Regions from separate parts of the Halomonas sp. DP8Y7-1 genome, predicted to be linked through region 2. Evidence: predicted binding sites of a transcription regulator. Region 2 holds the regulator's gene; the other holds the start of a gene.
What was found. Region 2 encodes FNR, which switches genes on or off when oxygen is low (the NO sensors DNR and NnrR bind a similar motif). Its sites were predicted from a motif close to TTGATNTANATCAA; they were not measured.
Positions count from the first base shown of each region.

Region 1 (4,185 bases), on a different contig from region 2:
TCGCGTTCGCTGAAGGTCGGCGCAGCGTCGATGGCCAGCTGCGCCAGTCTCCGCTGGTCGTGGTCGTGGAAGCTGATGGAGGCGTTGCCCTGGACCAGCTCTATGCGGTCGAAGATACCGCCGCGCACATAGCCCGATCCCTTGTAGGAAAAGCTGCCATCGGCGAGCAGGGCAATGGCGTGCTCGCCCGGGGCGAGGCTCTCCATCAAGCTGTCGTAGCCGCGCTCGCCTAGTAAATTGCGGCCGATGGTGGGGGCATTGAGGTAGGCCAGGTAGAGATCGATAAAGGTAGCGCCCCGAGGGGGCCGCTGGCCGCTCAGGTAGTGTTCGGCGGGGGTGCCGATAAAGGCGTCGTCGACCTCGCCCTGGGTCAGCATCAGGTGGCCCAGGGCCCCTTGGGCGAGCAGTGCCGACCAGTCAGCGGGGGCGAAGATATCGTTACGAACGCTGGCAATCGGCCGCGCGGCGGGGTCTGCGATCAGTCCCAGGGCGGCAGCGACCTGGCGAGCCGAACGCATGATGGTGTCATTGACCACGATGACGGTCACGGTGGCGCCGGAGATGGCGTCGACATCCTCGCCCACCTCCAGCCGGGTCTCCACCGAGGCGCCCTGGTGCTGGCTGGCGAAGGTATCGAGCTTCTCGCCAGGAATACCCACCAGCATGATCGGTTCGGAGTGGTCGAGCACCTTGGCCAGACGCAGGCTGGCGCTGGGATCGATGGCGATCAGCAGATTGACCGGCTTGCCCGAGTAGGCCGGGATGGGGGCGACCTCGGCGCTCTCGAAGGCATAGCCGAGCAGTTCATCGCCGCGGTAGAGGGCATTGACCGGCCATGAAAGGCCCGGCACGGGCTCGCTGCGGTCGATACCGGGAAAGGTGTCCTGCATCAGGGAGAGATCCGCCTTGGCGCTGCCGAGCTCCCCTGGGTATTGGTCGAACTCGACCGCTTGGGCGGGCAGGCACAGACAGAGCGCCAGTAGCACCAGCGCGAGCGCGGCCAGCGCTAGGGTCGTCGAACTCCCTGGGCGAGAGCGGCCGACCGGCAGTGGGCGAGGGGCATGGGCCATAGGATGACCTCCTGTCGCGAAGCGCCCACGGGGCGCTTCGCTGGGTGGCCTAGCAGCGTCGTGATCTGTTGTCAGGGCGTCAGTGAGGAGTAGTAGGCGGCAATATCGGCGATGTCTTGATCGGACAGTGCAGCCGCCTGGGGGGCCATAATGGCGGACATGCCGCCGCTGCGCTGGCCGTCGCGGTAGGCCTTCAGCGCGCCTTCCAGGTAGGGCGCATTCTGTCCTGCCAGGTTGGGATAGATGGGGCCAGTGGCCTTGCCATCGGTGCCGTGGCAGGCGGCGCAGGCCCCGACCTTGGTTTCACCGGCGGCGGCGTCGCCCGCGGCGTGGGCAGCGAGGCTGAACAGACAGGCGGCGCCAAGCGCGGCCAGGGGGAACCATTTCATGATGAGCGCTCCTCGGGATTGGGTCTGCGGACGGGCAGCGTGGGCAAGGCATGCCACGCCGCCAGCCGAGTCTGTCCGGGGTCGTTGTGTCGGCAAGCAAGAGCTGCCGGCAACCCTTGGGACTCTCGAGTATTGGAGCGCTCAGCGACAATACCCTATGACGCTGGTCAACTTTAGCTAGGGAGAGGTAGTCGCTACGCACTATGCTTGATGGGGATCAAGGGAATCAGACAGGCATCATTGCGGTGGCGACCGTCATGCGCTAGCACCAGAGACCGACCTGCCTGAGGGTGACGTCCTGGTACTGATTTGATGCAGATCATGTCTGGCTTCGTCTATCGGAGCCAAGCCGAGATGACGTGAGACAATGCCGACAGATGCCGCCGTCGGGCGGTCGTGTCATGAGAGGCCTTGTCGATGTCATCCGATGTATTGCCGTTTCAGCGCAGCCTGGTCGAAAAGTATGATCTCCCCGGCCCGCGCTACACTTCCTACCCCACCGCGCCAAATTTCCATGCGGGCTTCGGTGTCGATGACTACCGACAGGCGGTACAACGCAGCCAGCAAGGAACGCCAAAGCCGCTCTCGGTGTACGTGCACGTGCCCTTCTGCGAAAGCCTCTGCTACTACTGCGCCTGCTCCAAGATCATTACCCACAATCGCGAGCGTGCCGCCGAATATCTGGGCCTGCTCAAGCGCGAGATCGCCCTGCAGGCCGAACTGTTCGATGGCCAGCGTGAACTGGCTCAGCTGCACCTGGGCGGAGGGACCCCCACCTTTCTGACTAACGCTCAGTTGGCTGGGCTGATCGACAGCCTGGCGCAACACTTTTCCTTCGCCCCAATGTCCCGTCGTGAATTTTCGCTGGAAGTGGACCCGCGCACGGTAACGCCCCAGCAGATACATGAATTGCGGGCCATGGGCTTCAATCGGTTGAGCTTCGGCATTCAGGACTTCGACCCCCTGGTGCAGAAGGCGGTGAATCGGCTGCAGAGCGAGGCCCAGGTAGCGGCGCTGATGGATGCCGCCCGGGAGGCGGACTTCGCCTCGGTGTCGGTGGATCTGATCTACGGGCTGCCGCTACAGACCCGCGACAGCTTCGATACCACGCTGGCCAAGGTGGTGGCCCTCAGGCCCGATCGTATCGCCGCCTACAGCTATGCTCACCTGCCGTCGCTGTTCAAGGCGCAGCGGCTGATCCGTGACGAGGACATGCCGCCGCCTGGGCGTAAACTAGAACTGCTCGAGCTGACCATCGAGCGGCTGACCCAGGCGGGCTACGTCTATATCGGCATGGATCATTTTGCCTTGCCCGAGGATGAGCTCAGTCTGGCCCGTGAGAATGGCACCCTGCAGCGCAATTTCCAGGGCTACTCGACCCATGCCCAGTGCGACATGATCGGCCTGGGGGTGACGTCCATCGGCAAGGTGGGCGATGCCTACAGCCAGAACGTCAAGACCACCGCCGAATACGCCGAGCACCTTGAGGCCGGGCGGCTGCCGGTGCTGCGTGGTTACCGACTGACCGCGGAGGACCAGCTGCGCGCAGAGCTGATCACTGCCCTGATGTGCCACGGCGAGGTACGCTTTGCCGAGTTCGAAGATCGTCATGGTATCCACTTTCAGCAGCACTTCGCGGCGGCGTTGAACCAGCTGGAAGAGATGCGCGAGGACGACTTGATCGAGATCAAGCAGGACGCACTCAGGGTGCGCCCGGCAGGCCGGCTGATGATGCGCAATCTGGCCATGGCCTTCGACGCCTACCTGGTGGCGGAAAGTGGGCGCTTCTCCCGTACCGTCTAGGATGCGCCGGACGGTTGGCGTCCCCGCCAGGTCCTCGCCGGTCCAGGCGTGACCGTTTATGCGCCAAAGGCAATTTAAAAACCGGGCCTTCCGTGTCCGGTTTTTTCGTTTATATTGTGCCGCCGGCCAAAAATTTAACTATATCTAGTAGAGCGATCGACCTTGGCCGTAACGCGCGTCGACGCCCTTGTTACCTCGTTTCTTTGCCGGCAATTTCATCGGAGACATGTGTTCATGACCACATCCGCCAAGGCCGCCGCCCTGTCGCAGGAGGTTCCCATGCAGGGTCCCTCGTATGATATCTGGGATGCCAAGTACCGCTTGAAGGACCGTCACGGCCAGCCCGTGGATAGCGACCTCCAGGCCACCTGGGAGCGCGTGGCCAAGGCGCTGGCTGCTGTAGAGGGCGAGGCCGCTGACACCTGGTTGCCAAAGTTTCGCTGGGCCTTGGAGAACGGTGCCGTACCGGCGGGCCGGATCACCTCCAACGCCGGCGCCGAGGGCTACAAGCCCGCCGTCAGCCTGATCAACTGCACCGTGTCCCGCACCATCCGCGACTCCATGCACGACATCCTCGACAGCGTGGTGGACGCCGGCATGACCCTCAAGGCCGGCTGCGGCATCGGCTACGAGTTTTCCACCCTGCGCCACAAGGGAGCCTTCGTGTTCGGTGCTGGTGCCGGCACCAATGGCCCCCTGGCGTTCATGGATATCTACGACAAGATGTGTTTCACCGTGGCCTCCGCCGGGGGGCGCCGCGGCGCTCAGATGGGCACCTTCGACGTTGGCCATCCCGATGTTCGCGAGTTTATCGAGGCCAAGCGTGAAGCCGGTCGACTGCGCCAGTTCAACCTCAGCCTGCTGATCACCGACGAGTTCATGGAGGCGGTGAAAGAGGACGCCGACTGGCCGCTGGCCTTCCC
Region 1 is NZ_JAHVIN010000004.1:150,110-154,294, reverse strand. Features, by position in the region: gene KUV41_RS05295 (NosR/NirI family protein) at 1-1,070, opposite strand, end outside; gene KUV41_RS05290 (c-type cytochrome) at 1,142-1,459, opposite strand; gene hemN (oxygen-independent coproporphyrinogen III oxidase) at 1,877-3,262, shown strand; gene KUV41_RS05280 (adenosylcobalamin-dependent ribonucleoside-diphosphate reductase) at 3,497-4,185, shown strand, end outside.
Region 1: the regulator FNR is predicted to act here: its motif matches at 1,769-1,782, upstream of hemN (oxygen-independent coproporphyrinogen III oxidase).

Region 2 (4,185 bases):
GGCAGTGCGGATCCACGATGGGCGCGTGTTGACCAGCGAGTCGCTTGATCTGCGGCTGGAGACCCCGGCCAGCCTGGATGGTGATTCCATCAAGATTCACCGCCTGCGTGGGGTCGATCTTGAGGGTGGGATGCCGGTGCGTGATGCCCTCGAGACGCTGCTGGAATTCATCGGCAACCGTCCGCTGGTGGGGTGGTGCATCGACTTTGACCTGGCCATGCTCGATCGCTATCTCAAGGCGGAGTTTGGCTTCTCGTTGCCTAACGCCACCATCGATGTGGCGCAGCAGTACCGCAAGCGGATGCGGCGCAGCCATCCCGAACTTGAGCTGCAGCCGACTTTCGAACAATTGGCAGAGCGCCTGGGAGTGCCGATCATGGGACGGCATACCGCATTGGGTGATGCCGTGACTACGGCACTGATGCATTTGCGGCTGGACGCCGACGCGCTGGCCGAGTCGTCCCGATGATGCCATCCACGCCGCTGTCACGATGCGTGACCTGGGACGAGCAGCGTGTCAGGTGCCGTAACAGTCACCGTAATGGGGAGATCTTTGCATGAGCCTTCATGGTCTGATGATGTTGCTTGAGCCGACCTTGCTATCGCTTGGCCTGTTGGCTGTGATGGTGGCTTACTGCCAGTACTATCGCCGCACCCGTGACCTGTGGGGGATGGTCAAGTTCTGGGAGAAGCGTCTGACGCTGACGGTGAGTGAGCACGCCTGGCAACGCTTCGGCATCTTGCTGCTGTTGCTTGGTGTGGTGGCGCGCTATCTGCTGGCACTACAAGTCGTCTAGCCACAGGTCGTCTTGTCACAGGTCGTCTCTTCACAGGTCGTCTCTTCACAGGGCGGCTAGTCACAGGGCGGCTAGTCAAAAGCACCTTGGCCCAGGACACGCGGTTGTGAACCAGCTTAATCGCAGGGGTGAGTGGTTGCTGACTTCTTCGCCTGTGGCGGACGTGAGTGATAGACTAGCGGGTCTTCATTTTCAGCCGTGATGTGCCCTGCCCATGTCTGCTCAGCCCGCTTCCGCCTCCCTGTTTGATCCCCGTGTCCTCGACCGTCGTGATGCCGCGTCCCCGGCAGCTGACGACGAGCGCGCCCAGGCCAAGGCCAAGCGCGAGTTCAACAAGCTGCAGAAGCGTCTGCGGCGTCAGACCGGCAACGCCATCATCGATTACGGCATGATTCAGGAAGGCGACAAGGTCATGGTATGCCTGTCCGGCGGCAAGGACAGCTACACCATGCTCGAGATTCTCCGCAGCCTGCAGCGCAATGCGCCGGTGAACTTCTCCCTGGTGGCGGTCAACCTCGACCAGAAGCAGCCCGGCTTTCCCGAGCACGTGCTACCGGACTACCTGGACAGCATTGGCGTGGACTACCACATCCTCGAGCGTGACACCTACTCGGTGGTGAAGGAAAAGACCCCCGAGGGCAAGACCACCTGCGCGCTGTGCTCGCGACTGCGCCGAGGGTCGCTGTACGGTTTTGCGGAAGAGATCGGTGCGACCAAGATTGCCCTGGGACACCACCGCGAGGATATTCTCGAGACGCTGTTCCTCAACATGTTCTTCGGAGGAAGTCTCAAGGCCATGCCGCCCAAGCTGCTGTCCGATGATGGCAAGAACATTGTCATCCGGCCGCTGGCGTACTGCCGCGAGGCGGACATCCAGGCCTACAGCGATGCCATGGCTTTTCCGATCATTCCCTGCAATCTCTGCGGCTCGCAGCCCAACCTGCAGCGCCAGGTGGTGAAGGAAATGCTGGCAGAGTGGGAAGCCAAGCACCCAGGGCGCCTGGAGAGCATGTTCAAGGCAGTGACCAACGTGGCACCCTCGCAGCTGGCAGACCGCGAGCTGTTCGACTTTGAAGGTCTGGAGGCCGTGCAGGCGCATCGCCAGGCTCGGCGTATTGATATCGTTGACGCCGACTAAGCTCGCCTGAACACGCCCTGCTGAAGAGCCTCTGCTGAACATGCCTTGCTGAAAAGGCACTGCTGAAGCGCGAAGCGAGCTAGGGCCACATCACGCAGTGGCCCTCTTCAATGTCTGAACGCTCGTCCCGATAAGATAGCAAGAGGCCGCATCCTGGGATGCGGCCTCTTTTGTTGATGGAGCCGGTATATCGTCGCCCTACCTAAGGGGGGGGCTGGGCTCGTGGCGTGGCACGACGTCTATCGGTCGCTGTCGGCCGCAGGCCCTGTCAGCGCCGCGGATCAGCTGGCATCGGTGTCCGCCAGGTTCGACAGTGAGGCGAGGTCCAGGATATTGACCTCCCGTCCAGAGACGGCCACCAGGTCCTGCTGTTGAAAGCGTCCCAGAATGCGGCTGACCGTTTCGACGGCAAGTCCCAGGTGGTTGCCGATATCTGCCCGGGACATGGACAGGCGGAAGCTGAACGGCGAGTAGCCGCGGCGTCGGAAACGGTCCGACAGACCGAGGAAGAAGCAGGCCAGTCGTTGGTCAGCGGTCTTGCGCGACAGCAGCTGCATCATGCGGCGATCCTCGCGCAGCTCCTTGCTGAGGGTGCGGAACAGTTGCGCGCGTAGTTCCGGCAGCGTCTGGGTCAGGGCGTCAAGGCGATCGAAGGGAATCTCACATACGGTCGTGGTCTCGAGTGCCACCACGCTGCCGGGATATCTGCCGTCGTCTATGCCATCCAGGCCGACCAGTTCACTGGGCAAGAAGAAGTTGGTCAGCTGCGCTTCGCCACTACCCTCCGTGGTGATCTGCTTGAGGCTACCGGAGCGAACCGCGAAGACGCTCGTGAAGCGATCTCCCTGCTCGACCAGGCGAGTGCCCTTCTTGATCGGAGGATGACGGCGGATAATGGAATCGAAGCGCTCGAGGTCAGCGGTCTCCAGCGACAACGGAAGGCACAGGGAGCTCAAGCTGCAGGACTCGCAACGAGTCTCATGTAGCATGGGGCGCCGTCGATCTTGGGCCGATGGACTCATTCGCAGCTCCTGTGGGTCTGGGGTTCATGATGAGCAGGGCATGTAGGAAACTGGCTTACCCTTGCTGCATGCTATTGTCGCTATTCTACACACAGATATTAGGCCAAAGGTGCATATACCTCTTTTGCCTCAATAATCTGGCGGCGATATGATGGTCGTCAATTTCCTACAACTTGTAGGATATTCCATACAGCTAAACCGACAATCATGCCCGCTGCCATAAATCGTGTGGCAGGGTGTGCCAGCAAACTCTGCAGCTGACGCGCAGCAATCCCTGTTGTCACCAGTGCCGGCAGCGTCCCCAGGCCAAAGCAGAGCATGAGTAGTGCTCCACGGGCAGGGTCTGCGATGGCCATGCTCCATGCCAGCATGGAGTACACCAGGCCACAGGGCAGCCAGCCCCAGATGGCCCCGAGTGCAACCGCCTGAGGTAGCTTGACCACCGGCAACAGGCGACGTCCTGCTGGCTCCAGATACCTCCACAGGCGCTGGCCCAATGCCTCCAGCCAGCGTAGCCCTTTCCACAGGTTGGCAATGTAAAGCGCCATCGTGATCAGCATCAGGCTGGCAACCACCTGCAGCAGGTCCCGCATGCCCGGTGCCAGCGCCACCACAGAGCCTAGGCTTGCGACCATAGCGCCTGCCAGGCAGTAGCTGAACAGACGTCCCGAGTTGTAGCCAAGTAGTAAAATTCCTACACGAACAGGGTGGCGCATGCTCGGGGGAATGGCAAAGGTCAGGGCGCTCATTATACCGCCGCACATGCCGATGCAATGTGCTCCGCCAAGCAGCCCGAAGACAAAAGCCGCCATCGCGGGCGGCAGGTCTAGACCTACTGGGTTCATGCGTTCTGCTCAGGATCCAGGGGGTGGCGTGGAATCATGCTCGTCGGCTGTTGCGTCATCGACCGGCGTCTCTCTTGCCGGCTTTCTGGATGGGTTCGGTGTCGGCGGGTCTTCGTCCTCGAACAGGATGCGATAGGCAGGCCCCTCCAGATCGTCGAATTGATCGTTGCGAACCGCCCAGAAAAACGCCCATACCGCCAGACTCAACAGGATCAGCGACAGCGGTATCAACAGATAGAGAATGTTCATTGAGCATGTGCCGCTACGGCAAGACGTGAGGATGATGGTGGCGCCGCGCGTCGCAGGCGAAGGGCATTGCCTATGACCAGCAGCGAGCTGATCGACATGCCGATGGCGGCGAGCCACGGAGGCACGAAGCCCAG
Region 2 is NZ_JAHVIN010000003.1:352,876-357,060, reverse strand. Features, by position in the region: gene KUV41_RS03455 (3'-5' exonuclease) at 1-469, shown strand, start outside; gene KUV41_RS03450 (hypothetical protein) at 558-797, shown strand; gene ttcA (tRNA 2-thiocytidine(32) synthetase TtcA) at 1,012-1,935, shown strand; gene fnr (fumarate/nitrate reduction transcriptional regulator Fnr) at 2,217-2,957, opposite strand; gene KUV41_RS03435 (sulfite exporter TauE/SafE family protein) at 3,116-3,802, opposite strand; gene ccoS (cbb3-type cytochrome oxidase assembly protein CcoS) at 3,812-4,051, opposite strand; gene KUV41_RS03425 (heavy metal translocating P-type ATPase) at 4,048-4,185, opposite strand, start outside.